Regions from separate parts of the Streptomyces sp. NPDC023481 genome, predicted to be linked through region 1. Evidence: riboswitches for the same ligand, from Rfam matches in the RefSeq annotation. Region 1 holds a riboswitch; the other holds the start of a gene.

Evidence for each region. Region 1 has a riboswitch for glycine ahead of gcvP (aminomethyl-transferring glycine dehydrogenase). Riboswitches for the same ligand answer to the same signal wherever they lie in the genome.
Region 2: linked by a shared signal. The riboswitch ahead of gcvT (glycine cleavage system aminomethyltransferase GcvT) and the one ahead of gcvP (aminomethyl-transferring glycine dehydrogenase) in region 1 are both predicted to bind glycine.

Annotation. Positions count from the first base shown of each region.
Region 1 covers NZ_JBVHJE010000018.1:177,600-185,147, forward strand. Annotated here, with positions in the region: gene ACZ3ZD_RS30475 (ABC transporter ATP-binding protein) at 1-828, shown strand, start outside; gene ACZ3ZD_RS30480 (TOBE domain-containing protein) at 857-1,276, shown strand; gene gcvP (aminomethyl-transferring glycine dehydrogenase) at 1,376-4,261, opposite strand; glycine riboswitch at 4,436-4,530, opposite strand; gene ACZ3ZD_RS30490 (PRC-barrel domain-containing protein) at 4,650-5,021, shown strand; gene ACZ3ZD_RS30495 (DNA polymerase IV) at 5,116-6,633, opposite strand; gene ACZ3ZD_RS30500 (MerR family transcriptional regulator) at 6,702-7,388, opposite strand.
Region 2 covers NZ_JBVHJE010000008.1:294,138-301,685, reverse strand. Annotated here, with positions in the region: gene ACZ3ZD_RS18770 (L-serine ammonia-lyase) at 1-785, opposite strand, end outside; gene glyA (serine hydroxymethyltransferase) at 888-2,156, opposite strand; gene gcvH (glycine cleavage system protein GcvH) at 2,171-2,548, opposite strand; gene gcvT (glycine cleavage system aminomethyltransferase GcvT) at 2,669-3,796, opposite strand; glycine riboswitch at 3,841-3,954, opposite strand; glycine riboswitch at 3,955-4,059, opposite strand; gene ACZ3ZD_RS18750 (AAA family ATPase) at 4,222-4,866, shown strand; gene ACZ3ZD_RS18745 (enhanced serine sensitivity protein SseB) at 4,933-5,724, shown strand; gene ACZ3ZD_RS18740 (enhanced serine sensitivity protein SseB C-terminal domain-containing protein) at 5,897-6,682, shown strand; gene ACZ3ZD_RS18735 (ABC transporter permease) at 6,991-7,548, shown strand, end outside.

The DNA.
Region 1 (7,548 bases):
CGCCCGGTCGGCGTGGTCTTCCAGGACTACCTGCTCTTCCCCCATCTGTCCGCCCTGGACAACGTCGCGTTCGGCCCCCGCTGCCGGGGCGCGAGCAGGGCCGAGGCCCGCGCCCGCGCCGCCGCCTGGCTGGAGCGCATGGGCCTGACGCAGCACGCGGGCGCCAGGCCGCGCCGGCTCTCCGGCGGCCAGGCCCAGCGCGTCGCGCTCGCCCGCGCGCTCGCCACCCGGCCCCGGCTGCTCCTGCTGGACGAGCCGCTGGCGGCACTGGATGCCCGTACCCGCCTGGAGGTCCGCGCACAACTGCGCCGCCACCTGGCCGAGTTCGAGGCCGTCTCCGTCCTGGTCACCCACGATCCGCTGGACGCCATGGTCCTCGCGGACCGGCTGGTGGTCGTGGAACACGGTCGGCTCGTCCAGGAGGGCACCCCGGCCGAGATCGCCCGCCGCCCGCGCACGGACTACATCGCCCAGCTCGTCGGCCTCAACCTCTACCGCGGACAGGCCGCCGGGCACACCGTACGACTGGACGCCGGGCCCGCGGTCACGACCACGGAGGAGCTGTCCGGCCCGGTATTCGTGGCGTTCCCGCCGTCCGCCGTGTCCCTGTTCGTGGACCGCCCCTCCGGCGCCAGCGCCCGCAACCTGTGGCGCTGCGAGGTCGCCGGGCTGGAGACGCACGGCGACCAGATCCGCGTCGACCTCACCGGTGAGCTGCCGCTCGCGGCGGACCTGACGACGGTGGCCGCCGCCGAGCTGGACCTGCGCCCGGGTGCACCGGTGTGGGCGACGGTCAAGGCGACGCAGACCCACGCGTACCCGGCCTGAGCACATCCGCGCTCTACGGTGGGTGCCCATGACTCTGAGCATCCGCAACCAGCTGCCGGGCACCGTCACCGAGGTACACCTCGGCCAGGTCATGGCCACCGTGAAGATCCGCCTCACCGGCGGTCAGGACCTCACCGCGGCCATCACCCTGGAGTCCGCCCGGGAACTCGCCCTGGCCGAGGGCGCCACGGTCCGCGCCCTGGTGAAGTCCACCGAGGTGTCCCTGGCCACCGCGCCGGTCCAGCACGTCTCCATCCGCAACCAGCTGCCCGGCACCGTCACGCGCGTGTCCTCGGGCGCCGCCATGGCCACCGTGAAGATCGGCATCGAGGGCGGCGAACTGACGTCGGCCATCACCCAGGAGTCCGCCGCCGACCTCGGCCTCACCCCCGGCTCCCCCGTGATCGCCCTGATCAAGTCCACCGAGGTCGCCCTGGCCACGGCCTGACGAGGGCCCGGGGGCCGGCCTGTCATCGGCTTGACGACGGCCTGACACGGTGAAGCCCCCTCCGGACGCGGAGTCCGGACGGGGCCCTTCACCGTTCGCTCAGTCCTCGTAGGCGTCCAGCGGCGGGCAGGAGCACACCAGGTTGCGGTCGCCGAAGGCCTGGTCGATGCGGCGCACCGGCGGCCAGTACTTGTCGGCGGCCGAGACACCGGCCGGGAAGACGGCCTCGTCGCGGCTGTAGGCGTGCGTCCACTCACCGGTGAGCGCGGCGGCGGTGTGCGGGGCGCCCCGCAGCGGGTTGTCCTCTGCGGGCCACTCGCCGGAGCCGACCTTCTCGATCTCCGCGCGGATGGCGATCAGCGCCTCGCAGAAACGGTCCAGCTCGGTGATGTCCTCCGACTCGGTCGGCTCGATCATCAGCGTGCCGGCCACCGGGAAGGACATGGTCGGCGCGTGGAAGCCGTAGTCGATCAGGCGCTTGGCCACGTCGTCCACGCTCACGCCGGTCGCCTTGGTCAGCGGGCGCAGGTCGATGATGCACTCGTGCGCGACCAGGTTGCCGGGGCCGGTGTAGAGGACCGGGTAGTGCGGCTCCAGGCGCTTGGCGATGTAGTTGGCGGAGAGCACGGCCACCTGGGTGGCCCGCTTGAGGCCCTCGCCGCCCATGAGGCGGACGTACGCCCACGAGATCGGCAGGATGCCCGCGCTGCCCCACGGGGCCGCCGAGATGGGGCCGACGCCCGTCTCCGGGCCGGCCTCCGGCTGGAGCGGGTGGTTGGGCAGGTACGGCGCCAGGTGCGAGCGGACCGCGACCGGGCCCACGCCCGGACCGCCGCCGCCGTGCGGGATGCAGAACGTCTTGTGCAGGTTCAGGTGGGAGACGTCACCACCGAAGTGGCCGGGCTTGGCGAGGCCGACCAGGGCGTTGAGGTTGGCGCCGTCGACGTACACCTGACCGCCGGCCTCGTGCACCTGGGCGCAGATGTCGGCGACGTGCTCCTCGAACACGCCGTGCGTCGACGGGTAGGTGATCATCAGCACCGACAGCTCGTCGCGGTACTGCTCGATCTTCGCCCTCAGGTCCTCGACGTCGATCTCGCCGTCCTCGGCGGTCTTCACGACGACGACCTTCATGCCGGCCATCACGGCGCTGGCCGCGTTGGTGCCGTGCGCGGAGGACGGGATGAGGCAGACGGTGCGCTGCTCGTCGCCGTTGGCCCGGTGGTAGCCGCGTACGGCGAGCAGGCCGGCCAGCTCGCCCTGCGAACCGGCGTTGGGCTGGAGCGAGACCTTGTCGTAGCCGGTGACCTCGGCGAGACGCTCTTCCAGCTCGCGGATGAGCGTGAGGTAGCCCTGCGCCTGCTCGGCGGGCGCGAACGGGTGCAGCTGCCCGAACTCGGGCCAGGTGACCGGCTCCATCTCCGTGGTCGCGTTGAGCTTCATGGTGCAGGAGCCCAGCGGGATCATGCCGCGGTCGAGCGCGTAGTCACGGTCGGCCAGCTTGCGCAGGTAGCGCAGCATGGCCGTTTCGGAGCGGTGCTGGTGGAAGACCGGGTGGGTCAGGTAGGCGTCGGTGCGCAGCAGCGCCTCGGGCAGGGTGTCCTCGGCGCTCGCGTCCAGCGCCTCGATGTTCCCCTCGACACCGAAGGCGGCGAAGACGGCCGCCAGCTGGGCCCGGCCGGTGGTCTCGTCGCAGGCGGCCGAGACGTGGTCGGCGTCGACCAGCCGCAGGTTGACCCCGTTGGCCCGCGCGGCGGCGACGACCTCGGCGGCCCTGCCGGGCACACGCGCGGTGACGGTGTCGAAGTAGGCGCCGTGGACGATCTCCACGCCGCCGGCCTTCAGCCCCTCGGCGAGGATCGTGGCGTACCGGTGGGTGCGCCGGGCGATGGTCCTGAGCCCGTCCGGGCCGTGGTAGACGGCGTACATGCCGGCCATCACGGCGAGCAGCACCTGCGCGGTGCAGATGTTGCTGGTGGCCTTCTCGCGGCGGATGTGCTGCTCACGGGTCTGCAGGGCGAGCCGGTAGGCCCTGTTCCCGTCGGCGTCCACGGAGACACCCACCAGCCGCCCGGGCAGGCTGCGGGCGAACTTCTCGTGTACGGCCATGTAGCCGGCGTGGGGTCCGCCGAAGCCCATCGGCACACCGAAGCGCTGGGTGGTGCCGACGGCGATGTCCGCGCCGAGCTCACCCGGCGAGGTGAGCAGGGTGAGCGCCAGCAGGTCGGCGGCGACGGTGACGAGGGCACCCAGCTCGTGGGCCTGGTCGATGACCGGCTTGATGTCGCGTACGGCACCGGAGGCGCCCGGGTACTGGATCAGCACGCCGTTGATCTCGCGCTCGGCGATCTCCGCCGGGATGCCGTCGCCGAGGTCGGCGACGACCACCTCGACGCCGGTCGGCTCGGCACGGGTCTCGATCACGGCGATGGTCTGCGGCAGCGTGTCCGCGTCGACCAGGAACAGGCCCTTCTTGTTCCTGCCCATCCGCCGGGACAGCGCCATGGCCTCGGCCGCGGCCGTGCCCTCGTCCAGCAGGGAGGCGCCGGAGGTGGGCAGACCGGCGAGGTCGGCGACCATGGTCTGGAAGTTCAGCAGGGCCTCGAGTCGCCCCTGGGAGATCTCCGGCTGGTACGGCGTGTAGGCCGTGTACCAGGCCGGGTTCTCCATGACGTTGCGCAGGATGACGGGCGGGGTGAACGTGCCGTAGTAGCCGAGCCCGATCATGGAGCCCAGCACCTGGTTGCGGTCGGCGAGCGAACGCAGCTCGGCGAGCACCTCGGCCTCCGTGCGGGCGCCCGGCAGGTCCAGGGCATCGGCGTTCTTGATCACATCCGGGACCGCGGCGGCGGTCAGCTCGTCGAGCGAGCCGTATCCGACCTGCGCGAGCATCTTGGCCCGCGCCTCCTGGTCGGGCCCGATGTGGCGCTGCTCGAACGGGATGCCGGCTTCGAGCTCGGAGAGCGGAGTGCGATGGACGGTCATTGCGGAGGCCTCCTGGTCTGACGCGACCTTCGAGGGGCACCCCGGTACGGATACCCCGACGGCCTCCCCCTCTGTCATCTCAACCTGAGAGCTTCACCGGCGACCCGCGGGCGCCGGCTTTCACCGTCGGTGAGGGCGGGAGCCGTCGACACCCGCCCTGCTTTCCAGAGTGACCTCGTCCGTGCGGTACGTGGGCCTGAGAGATTCCGGGGAGGATTTGCTCCTTCGGCGCCTCCGAGGTGGTCGGAGGACTCTCCCGCACGGGGTCAGCAGCCGCTGTCAGCCTACCAGCGAGGTCAACGCCGGGGCCTTCGAGTGGCCGCCTCGGTGAATGTGCTCTTTTGTAGTGCTTACGGATGAGTTGCGACCACGTGGAGGGAGAGGGACCGTGCAGACCGACATCGATCCGCGCAACCTGATCGGCCGCAAGGCGTTCGACCGCAATGGCACCAAGATCGGCACCATCGACGAGGTGTACCTGGACGACGCCACCGGCGTACCCGAGTGGGCCGCCATACGAACCGGCCTCTTCTCCCGGGACGCGTTCGTCCCCCTGGAGCCCAGCGAACTCGTCGACGGCTCCCTCCACGTCCCCTTCGACCGCGCCCTGATCAAGGACGCCCCCGACTTCGGCGTGGGCCGCCACCTCTCCCCCGCCCAGGAACTCCAGCTCTACCACCACTACGGCCTCGACGCAGGCCCACCCCCCACGGTCCCGGACCACACCTTCGGCAAACTGGCCGGCCCGGAGAACCCCTGACCCCACCCCGCCCCACGCCTCCCTCTCGACCGGCCCTCCACTCGCCGCCCGGCCTGTACGCCTGGCCTGTACGCCTGGCCCGCGGCGATTCGCCCTACCCCGCGTCCTGCCCCACCCCCTGGACCCGGCCCGCATCCACGGCCCGCTCCCCCTCCGAGTGACCGCCCAGGCGCTCCTCCGAGCCCAGACCCGTGTGCGAACCCCCGGTCCCGCCCAAGGGCTCCTCGGACCGGCTCTCCTGCGGGGCCGGGGGGCGGGGCGGAGCCTGGGGAGGGGGGCGGGTCGGGACCAGCGGCAGCGGCTCGGACTCCTCCAGCGCGGGGTCCGCGACGAAGAACGTCCGCACACGCCCCGGCAGGGACAGCGGCGTCTCGAACCGCACCGTCACCCGGCCCAGCCCACTGCCCTGCACCCACCCCGGCCCGTACTCCGCGTGCCGCACGTCCTGTCCGGCGCGCCAGTGCCGTTCCACCGGCTCGGGCCGCTCCACGACGCCCTCGGCCGCGGGCTCCTCCGGCACCTCCGCCACCTCCCGCGAGGGCATCGCCTGCGCGAACAGGTCCTCCTGCGTGTAGTCGGCGAGCCCGGACACCCCCACCCCGAGCAGCCGCACCCCACCCGTGGTGTCCACGGAGTCCAGCAGCCGCGCGGCCGCCTCCCGGATGACCGCGGGATCGTCCGTCGGCCCCCGGAGCGTCTCGGAGCGGGTCAGCGTGGAGAAGTCGTACCGTCGTACCTTCAGCACGATGGTCCGCCCCGACAGCCCCGCCTCGCGCAGCCGCCGCACGCACCGGTCGGCCAGCCGCTGCACCTCCAGGCCGACCCGCAGCCGGTCGTGGATGTCCACGTCGTAGGTGTCCTCCACCGACACCGACTTCGTCTCCCGCTCGGCCACCACGGGCCGCTCGTCCCGGGCCTGGGCCATCGCGTACAGCGCGTGCCCGTGCGCCTTGCCGAGCAGCCGGACCAGCTCGTCCTCACCGGCCTCGGCCAGCTCCTGCACCGTACTGATCCCGGCCCGGCGCAGATGATCCCCGGTGGCGGGCCCCACCCCCGGCAGGGTCCGCACCGACAGCGGCCCCAGCATCGCCCGCTCGGTGCCCGGCTCTATCAGCACCAGACCGTCCGGCTTGGCCTGCTCGGACGCGATCTTCGCCAGCATTTTCGAGGCGGCGAGTCCCACCGAACCGGTGAGCCCGGTGACCGCCCGGATGTCCTTGCGCAGCGTCTCCCCGGCCCGCCGCGCCGACTCCTCGTCCCAGGCCGCTCCCCCGGCCTCCAGGTCCACGAACGCCTCGTCCAGGCTCAGCGGCTCCACCAGCGGTGACAGCTCCCGCAGCAGCGCCATCACCTGCTCGCTGACCGCTCGGTACAGACCGAAGCGCGGCACCAGATAGGCGGCGTTGGGCGCCAGCCGGCGCGCCTGGGCCATGGGCATCGCCGAGTGGACCCCGAACACACGTGCCTCGTACGACGCGGTGGCCACCACCCCACGCGGTCCGAGCCCGCCCACGACGACCGCCTTCCCGCGCAGGCTCGGCTTGGAAGCCTGCTCCACCGAGGCGAAGAAGGCATCCATGTCGAGATGCAGGATCGTGGGCGCGTTTCTCACATCTCCGATGCTGCACCATGCCACTGACAATGCGGTGGTGCCGGAGCGCCCCGGTGAGGTTCCGGCGGTCAGACCGCCCGGTTGCGGCGCCGCGCCAGCTCGTCCCCGGGGTTGTGCCCGAGGAGCGTCTCGCCGGTGTCGATGCGCTCACCGTGCAGCTGGGAGAGGGCGCTTTCCACGTCACGCCACACCACGCCGACGGCGATCCCGAAGATGCCCTGACCGCCCTGGAGCAGGGCGTGGACCTCGTCCGGCGAGGTGCACTCGTACACCGTGGCACCGTCGCTCATCAGGGTCATCCGCTCCAGGTCACGGAAACCGCGTTCCCTGAGGTGCTGGACGGCCGTACGGATGTTCTGCAGCGACACCCCGGTGTCCAGGAACCGCTTTACGATCTTCAGGACGACGACGTCCCGGAAGCTGTACAGCCGCTGGGTGCCCGACCCGTAGGCGGGCCGCACGCTGGGCTCGACCAGACCGGTACGCGCCCAGTAGTCGAGCTGCCGGTAGGTGATACCGGCCGCCGCGCACGCCGTGGGCCCCCGGTAGCCGATCTGCTGCTCGGACGTCATGGCCGCCACCCCTCCACCGTTCGGCACCGCCGTCGGCAGCTGCGGAGCGTGATCCACCACGCTGCCCGGACGGGGGTGTCCCCCATCTGAGCGAAGTCGCGGGCTCGGGGGCGCGTACGGACCGCTCTCCCCGAAACTGCGTCCGGGGGCACCCCCAGCCGTACCGTCGCCGCTGGTTCTCACGCCGACCTCCGTCCTTGACCTGCCTTCTCGACGGTAGGCAGTCACCAGGGGTGCGTCAACGATCGCCACACTCGGCACGCCGAGTGATAATCACCCTAGGAGTGGTTTCCCGTGTCCCACCGCGGGGAAAGGCTAGCCGAATGCGCTCGCGGCGGGCCGT
Region 2 (7,548 bases), on a different contig from region 1:
ATGGCGTGCGCCAGCGGGTCGCCCTCGGCGCGCAGCTGGCGGGCCGAGACGGCCGCGCGGCGGCGGACCTTCAGCCCGCCGGGCAGGATGCCCTCGCGGGACATGCCCCGCCGCACGCACTCGCGCATCACGCGCCAGATCTCCAGCAGGCCGGCCCGGATCTCGTCCTCGGTGCGCCAGGCCCGCTCGTTCTCCAGCATCAGCGCGGAGATCGACAGGCCGGTGTCCCTGGTCAGGCGCAGCAGCTCGTCGCCGGTGCGGAACGGGTACTTCAGGACCGTGTCGTCCAGGACGATCCGGTCCGCGCCCACCGCGTCCTCGTCCACGACGAAACCGCCGCCGACCGAGTAGTACGTCTTCGACAGCAGCTCGGCGCCCTCGGCGTCGTACGCCCAGACCGTCATGCCGTTGGCGTGGTAGGGGAGCGTCTTGCGGCGGTGCAGGACGAGGTCGTCGTCGAAGGAGAACGGGATCTCGTGCTCGCCGAGCAGCTTCAGCCGGCCCGCCGCCTTGATCTTCTCCACCCGCTCGTCGGCGTTCTCCACGTCGACCGTGCGCGGTGAGTCGCCCTCCAGGCCGAGCAGCACCGCCTTCGGGGTGCCGTGGCCGTGGCCGGTCGCGCCGAGCGAGCCGTACAGCTCGCAGCGCAGGGACGCGACCGAGCCGAGCAGGTCCTCGTTGCGCAGCCGGCGGGCGAACATGCGCGCGGCGCGCATCGGGCCGACGGTGTGGGAGCTGGACGGGCCGATGCCGATCGAGAACAGGTCGAAGACCGAGATGGCCACGGGTGACTCCTCCATACGGGTGGTGCACAAAAGCTGGTACAGGGCGCGGGCACCGCGCACACCGGGTACCTCCAGTGTGCGCGGTGCCCCGCGAAAGGTGACTTACTTGTTCAGCCCCGCGTACAGCGGGTGCTTGTCGGCGAGCGCCTTCACGCGCGCCTTGAGGGCCTCGGCGTCGTACGACGGCTTCAGCGCCTCGGCGATCACGTCCGCGACCTCGGTGAAGTCCTCGGCCGTGAAGCCGCGGGTGGCCAGGGCCGGCGTTCCGATGCGCAGGCCCGAGGTGACCATCGGCGGGCGCGGGTCGTTCGGGACGGCGTTGCGGTTGACCGTGATCCCGACCTCGTGGAGGCGGTCCTCGGCCTGCCGGCCGTCCAGCTCGCTCTCGCGCAGGTCGACCAGGACGAGGTGCACGTCCGTGCCGCCGGACAGCACGTTCACCCCGGCCTCACGGGCGTCCGGGGCCGTCAGACGGTCGGCGAGGATGCGGGCGCCCTCCACCGTACGGCGCTGGCGCTCCTTGAACTCCTCCGACGCGGCGACCTTGAAGGAGACCGCCTTCGCCGCGATCACGTGCTCCAGGGGGCCGCCCTGGAAGCCCGGGAAGACGGCCGAGTTCAGCTTCTTCGCGAAGTCCTTGCCGCGCGCGAGGATGATGCCGCCGCGCGGGCCGCCGAGCGTCTTGTGGGTGGTGGAGGTGACCACGTCGGCGTAGGGCACCGGGTTCTGGTGCAGACCGGCCGCGACCAGGCCCGCGAAGTGCGCCATGTCGACCCACAGGTAGGCCTCGACCTCGTCGGCGATCCGGCGGAACTCGGCGAAGTCCAGCTGCCGCGGGTACGCCGACCAGCCGGCGATGATCACCTTCGGGCGGTGCTCCTTGGCGAGCCGCTCCACCTCGGCCATGTCGACCAGGCCGGTACCGGCGTCCACGTGGTAGGCGACCACGTCGAACTGCTTGCCGGAGAAGTTCAGCCGCATCCCGTGGGTCAGGTGGCCGCCGTGCGCGAGGTCCAGGCCGAGGATGGTGTCCCCGGGCTGGGCCAGCGCGAACAGGGCCGCCTGGTTGGCGGATGCGCCGGAGTGGGGCTGCACGTTGGCGTACTCGGCGCCGAACAGCTCCTTGACCCGGTCGATGGCGATCTGCTCGGCGACGTCGACGTGCTCGCAGCCGCCGTAGTAGCGGCGGCCCGGGTAGCCCTCGGCGTACTTGTTGGTCAGGACCGAGCCCTGGGCCTCCATCACCGCGAGCGGCGCGAAGTTCTCGGAGGCGATCATCTCCAGGGTCGACTGCTGGCGGTTCAGCTCGGCGTCGACCGCGGCGGCGATCTCCGGGTCCAGCTCGTGCAGGGACGTGTTCAGGACGGTCATACGGCTACGACTCCTCAGCCGGCGTTCTGGGCGGTGTACTCGTCGGCGGAGAGCAGGTCGCCCGGCTCCTCCGTGACGCGCACCTTGAACAGCCAGCCGCCCTCGAAGGGGGCCGAGTTCACCAGCGACGGGTCGTTGACGACGTCCTCGTTGACCTCGGTGATCTCACCGCTGACGGGCGAGTACAGGTCGGAGACCGACTTGGTCGACTCCAGCTCGCCGCAGGTCTCGCCCGCGGTCACCGTGGAGCCGACCTCGGGGAGCTGGGCGTAGACGACGTCGCCGAGCGCGTTGGCCGCGAACTCGGTGATGCCGACCGTCGACACGCCGTCCTCGGCGGGCGACAGCCACTCGTGCTCCTTGCTGTAGCGCAGCTGCTGGGGGTTGCTCATGGCCTGGATTCTCCTGTACGCGGGGAAGTGCTGATGCAGGGGGGAGTGCTGAGGACGCGCGTGAGCAGCGCCGATGTGCCCGATGTCACGTTCCGCAGGGGCTGTGGGGCTACGACGGTGTCACTTCTGGCGCTTGTAGAACGGCAGCGCCACGACCTGGTACGGCTCGTGGGTGCCCCGGATGTCCACGCCGACGCCCTCGGTGCCCGGCGCCGCGTGTGCCGCGTCGACGTAGGCCATGGCGATCGGCTTGCCCAGGGTGGGGGAGGGGGCGCCGGAGGTGACCTCGCCGATCACCGCGCCGCCGGCCACGACGGCGTATCCGGCGCGCGGCACCCGGCGGCCCTCGGCGACCAGGCCGACCAGCACCCGTGGCGGGTTCTCCTGGGCCCGGGCGGCCGCCTCGGCGAGCGCCTCGCGGCCCACGAAGTCGCCGTCCTTCTCGAACTTCACCACCCGGCCGAGCCCGGCGTCGAAGGGGGTCAGCTCGCGGGTCAGCTCGTGCCCGTACAGCGGCATGCCCGCCTCGAGGCGCAGGGTGTCCCGGCAGGACAGCCCGCACGGGACCAGTCCGGCGCCCTCGCCGGCCTTGGTCAGCGCCTGCCACAGCTCGACGGCGTGCTCCGGCTTCACGAACAGCTCGAAGCCGTCCTCGCCGGTGTAGCCGGTGCGGGCGATCAGCGCGGGGACGCCGGCGACGGTGCCGGGCAGCCCGGCGTAGTACTTCAGGCCGTCCAGGTCGGCGTCGGTGAGCGACTTGAGGATGCCGGGGGACTGCGGGCCCTGCACGGCGAGCAGCGCGTACGCGTCCCGGTCGTCGCGGACCTCGGCGTCGAAACCGGCCGCCCGCTCGGTGAGCGCGTCCAGCACCACCTGGGCGTTGGAGGCGTTGGCCACCACCATGTACTCGGTCTCGGCCAGGCGGTAGACGATCAGGTCGTCCAGGATGCCGCCGTCGGCCTGGCAGATCATGGTGTAGCGGGCGCGGCCGACACCGACGGAGGCGATGTTGCCGACCAGGGCGTGGTTCAGCAGGGCGGCGGCCCCGGTTCCGGTGACGGTGATCTCGCCCATGTGGGAGAGGTCGAACAGTCCGGCCCGGGTGCGCACGGCGAGGTGCTCGTCGCGCTCGGAGCCGTAGCGCAGGGGCATGTCCCAGCCGGCGAAGTCGGTCATCGTCGCACCGAGGGAACGATGCACGGCGTCGAGTGCGGTGTGGCGCAGCTCGGTGGGTTCGGTACTGCTCATCGGTCGGTCGTCTCCCAGGGCAACAGGGATGGGGCGAGGAACGTTCCTCCCCATCTGTCATCGGAACCTGAGAGGTTCGCCACGACCGCCCACAGGGACGATCACGGTTTGCACCTTGGGTGGGGCCACTGGCGCAGCGGCCCGCTTTTCAGATGTGCCTCGCCCGCGCGGTAACGGGGCCTGAGAGATTCAAGGGAGGGACTTGCTCCTTCGGCGCCCCAGCGGCACAGACGTACGGCTGGGAACTCTCCCGCGCGGATTCAAACGGCCGGTATGCAGTTGGCGGCCACATCATTGCACGGCGAGCCGGCTTTTGTAACCGACCTGTGGCACGGCCCGGACCCCTCCATCACCCATGCTCATTACTCTCTCTTTACGCAAGGCGGGAAGGGATATTACCGGGCCGGCAGGGGAGGAAGATCACGGTGAACAGGACCCCGGTGTGCGCAACCGTCACCACCGGCATCGCGGTGCCGAGCCCTCGTCCCGACCCGGCCCCGGTCGTCCGCGACCTGCGCGACCGGGCCGGCCGCAGCCCGCACGCCCTGCTCTTCGGCCCCCGCGACCTGGTGGTGGTCACCGGGCTGCCCGGCAGCGGCAAGTCCACCCTGATGCACCGCGCGGTCACCGGCCACCGCATCGACTCCCAGGACGCCCGTGACCGCTGGGCGGCCCGCCTCCCCGGCCGCCTGCCCTACGCGCTGTACCGCCCCCTGGTCCGCCTCGCCCACTACGCCGCCCTGCGCCGCGCCCTGCGCACCGGCGAGGGAGTCGTCGTGCACGACTGCGGCACCCAGGCGTGGGTGCGCGCCTGGCTGGCCCGCGAGGCCCGGCGCCGGGGCGGCACCCTGCACCTGCTCCTGCTGGATGTCAGCCCCGGCACGGCCCGGCGGGGCCAGCGCGAGCGCGGCCGGGGCGTGTCCCGTTACGCCTTCCGCCGGCACCGGCGTACCATCGCCCGGCTGCTGAGCGCCGTGGAGAAGGGCGAGCTGCCCGCCGGCTGCGGCGCGGCGGTGCTGCTGGACCGGGACGCGGCGGACGTGCTCAGGCGCGTGGGCTTCGCTCGGTGAGGGACTGTCACAGCCACCCGCTAGCCTTCAAGGTCACAGCAGTGGTTCCCAGCAGGCGGTAGGCACATGGACTTCCCGGCGGACCTTCCCGCGGACTTCCCCCCACAGGCGCACCCCCAGCCGCACGGCGGCTGGCCCGGCAACGAGCTGGAGGAGGTGCTGTCGGCGTCCCTGGGCGTCCCCGCGGCGGGCGGCCGGATCATCGAGGTCCTCGGCCGCAGCTTCCTGTGGATACCGCTGCCCAACGGCGGGGGCCCGCACAGCGGCCCGCTGGACCTGCCGACCCTGGACCTCGAGGGGCAGACGTACGTCCCGGTGTTCAGCTCCGAGGAGCAGCTGCGTCAGGCCGCCGGCGCCCACATGTCGTACACCATCGCCCCCGCCGTCGAGTTCGCCCGCGGCCTGCCCCCGCAGGCGGGCATCGCGGTGAACCCGGGCGGTGTGGTCGGGGTCCCGCTGCCCCCCGAGGCCGTGGCCGAGCTGTGCCGGGCCGGCCGCACCCCGCTGGACGGCCCGAACACCGGCGGCCGGGTCCGGCTCTTCGAGCCCGACTGGCAGGACGACCCGGTCGACTTCCTCTCCGCCGCCTCCGCCGAGTTCGCCGACACCGGTGTGGTGCTCACCGCCCGCCGCTGCCTGGCCGCCATCGAGACGGCCGAACCGGTCATGTTCGTCGGTGTCGAACTCACCCGGTGGGAGGGCGACCTGCGCACCCAGCCCCTGGACGCCCTCGGCCGGGCGCTGGGCAGGGTCCCGGTCGGGTGGCCGGTCAACCTGGTCCTCATGGACGTGGCCGACGACCCGGTCTCCGACTGGCTGCGGGCGAACGTCCGGCCCTTCTACGAGTACGGCCACTGAACGGCCGGCCGAGGGGCGCGGGGAACCGCGCGAGAACCCACCGGGAACCCGCGCCCGCGTACGCACACGATGCCCCGGGCTCCGGGGCGCTTAAGCTGTGTCCGAACGCGGGGTAAGAAGCGAAGGGGCGGTAAGACAGGTGAGCGCGAGCCCAAGCGGCAGCGTCGAGCACATGCTGCGCCAGGTCACGCCCGGACGCTACGACGCCTACGAGGCCCTGCTCCGCGCCCTCGCCACCCCCTCCTCCGGTCAGGTCTGGATGCTCCTGTGGCACGGCCAGGCCGGCTCCCCGGACGCCCAGTACGGGAACATGGAGGTCGACGGCTGCCACTACGCCCCCTGCGTCACCTCCGCCCAGGAGCTGTCCGCCAGCGGCTGGAACCGGGCGTACGAGGTCGTCGACGGCCTGGACGTGGCCCGCACCCTCTACCCCGACCACTACGGCCTCTGGCTCAACCCGCACGCCCCGGGCGGTGGCGTCGGCATCCCCTGGCTCGACCTGCGCCGCATCGCCACCGGCCTGGACCGCCAGCCCGCCGGCCCGCTGCGGCTGGCCGAACCCGGCATCGAGATCCCCCAGTTCTACGCCCTGCTGGCGCAGAACGCGCACCGCACCCCCGCGCTCCGCTCGCTGCGCCGCGCCTGGGTGCAGCCCGCGCTCGGGGCGCCGTACCTCGCCATCGGCCTGGACGTGTACGACACCTCGCCGGCCGCGGTGGACTCGGTGCGCGCGATGATGCAGCAGTCCATCGGAGCGGTCCCGGAGGGGCTGCCGGTGTCGACGGTCGCGATGAGCGACGACTACGACCCGGTGGTGATGTGGATGCGGGTCAACGCCCGCCCGTTCTACGACCGCGAGGCCCACGTGCCCGCGCCGCAGCCCCAACTCCACGCGCCGGTCCCGCCGCAGGCCCCGGCCGGCGGGTACGGCTACCCGCCGGTGCACGGCGGCTACTGAGCCGTGACGGACCGCCCGCTTCTGCGCGCGTAGACAACGCCTGGTCGTCCGGAACCGCACCGATATCGGCCTTCTGTCCCAACTGGCACACGTCCGGGAGCCGTTACCCACTGTTCGGATAACGGAATCCCCCGGACTGCATCACGGTTGCGCATACTTTCGCCGTCAGCTCTGGCGGGTGATCACGACCACGCTGAAGACTCCCGACTCAGACATGAGGCCGAGACCTCGTGTCGATGGCAAGTCGACAAAGCCGCAATCCGCGGCAGGCGCAGGCCGGTCACCACCGGCGAGAGGGGTCGCTCACCGTGACCGCACCGATCGAGACCACCGGGGCGGCAGCCGAGGCACAGCCCGAGGCTGTGCTGGCGGGTGCCGGTAAGGGGCAGATCGAGGGTCGTTCCCTGGGCCAGATCGCCTGGACCCGGTTCAAGAAGGACAAGGTGGCCGTCGCGGGCGGTGTCATCGTCATCCTGCTGATCCTCCTCGCGATCCTCTCGCGCCCCCTCCAGGCCGCCCTCGGGCTCGACCCCAACGACTTCCACCAGGACCTGATCAGCCCGGACACCTCGCTGCCCAAGGGCAGTTGGGGTGGCGTGAGCCTCGACCACCCGCTCGGCGTGGACCCGAAGTTCGGCCGGGACATCGCCACCCGCATCCTGGAGGGCTCCTGGGTGTCGCTGGTGGTCGCCTTCGGCGCCACCATCCTGTCCAACGTGATCGGCGCCGTCATGGGCGTCATCGCGGGCTACTACGGCGGGCGCGTCGACTCGGTCATCAGCCGGCTGATGGACACCTTCCTCGCCTTCCCCCTCCTGCTGTTCGCCATCTCCATCTCCGCCACGCTCCAGGGCGGCGCCTTCGGC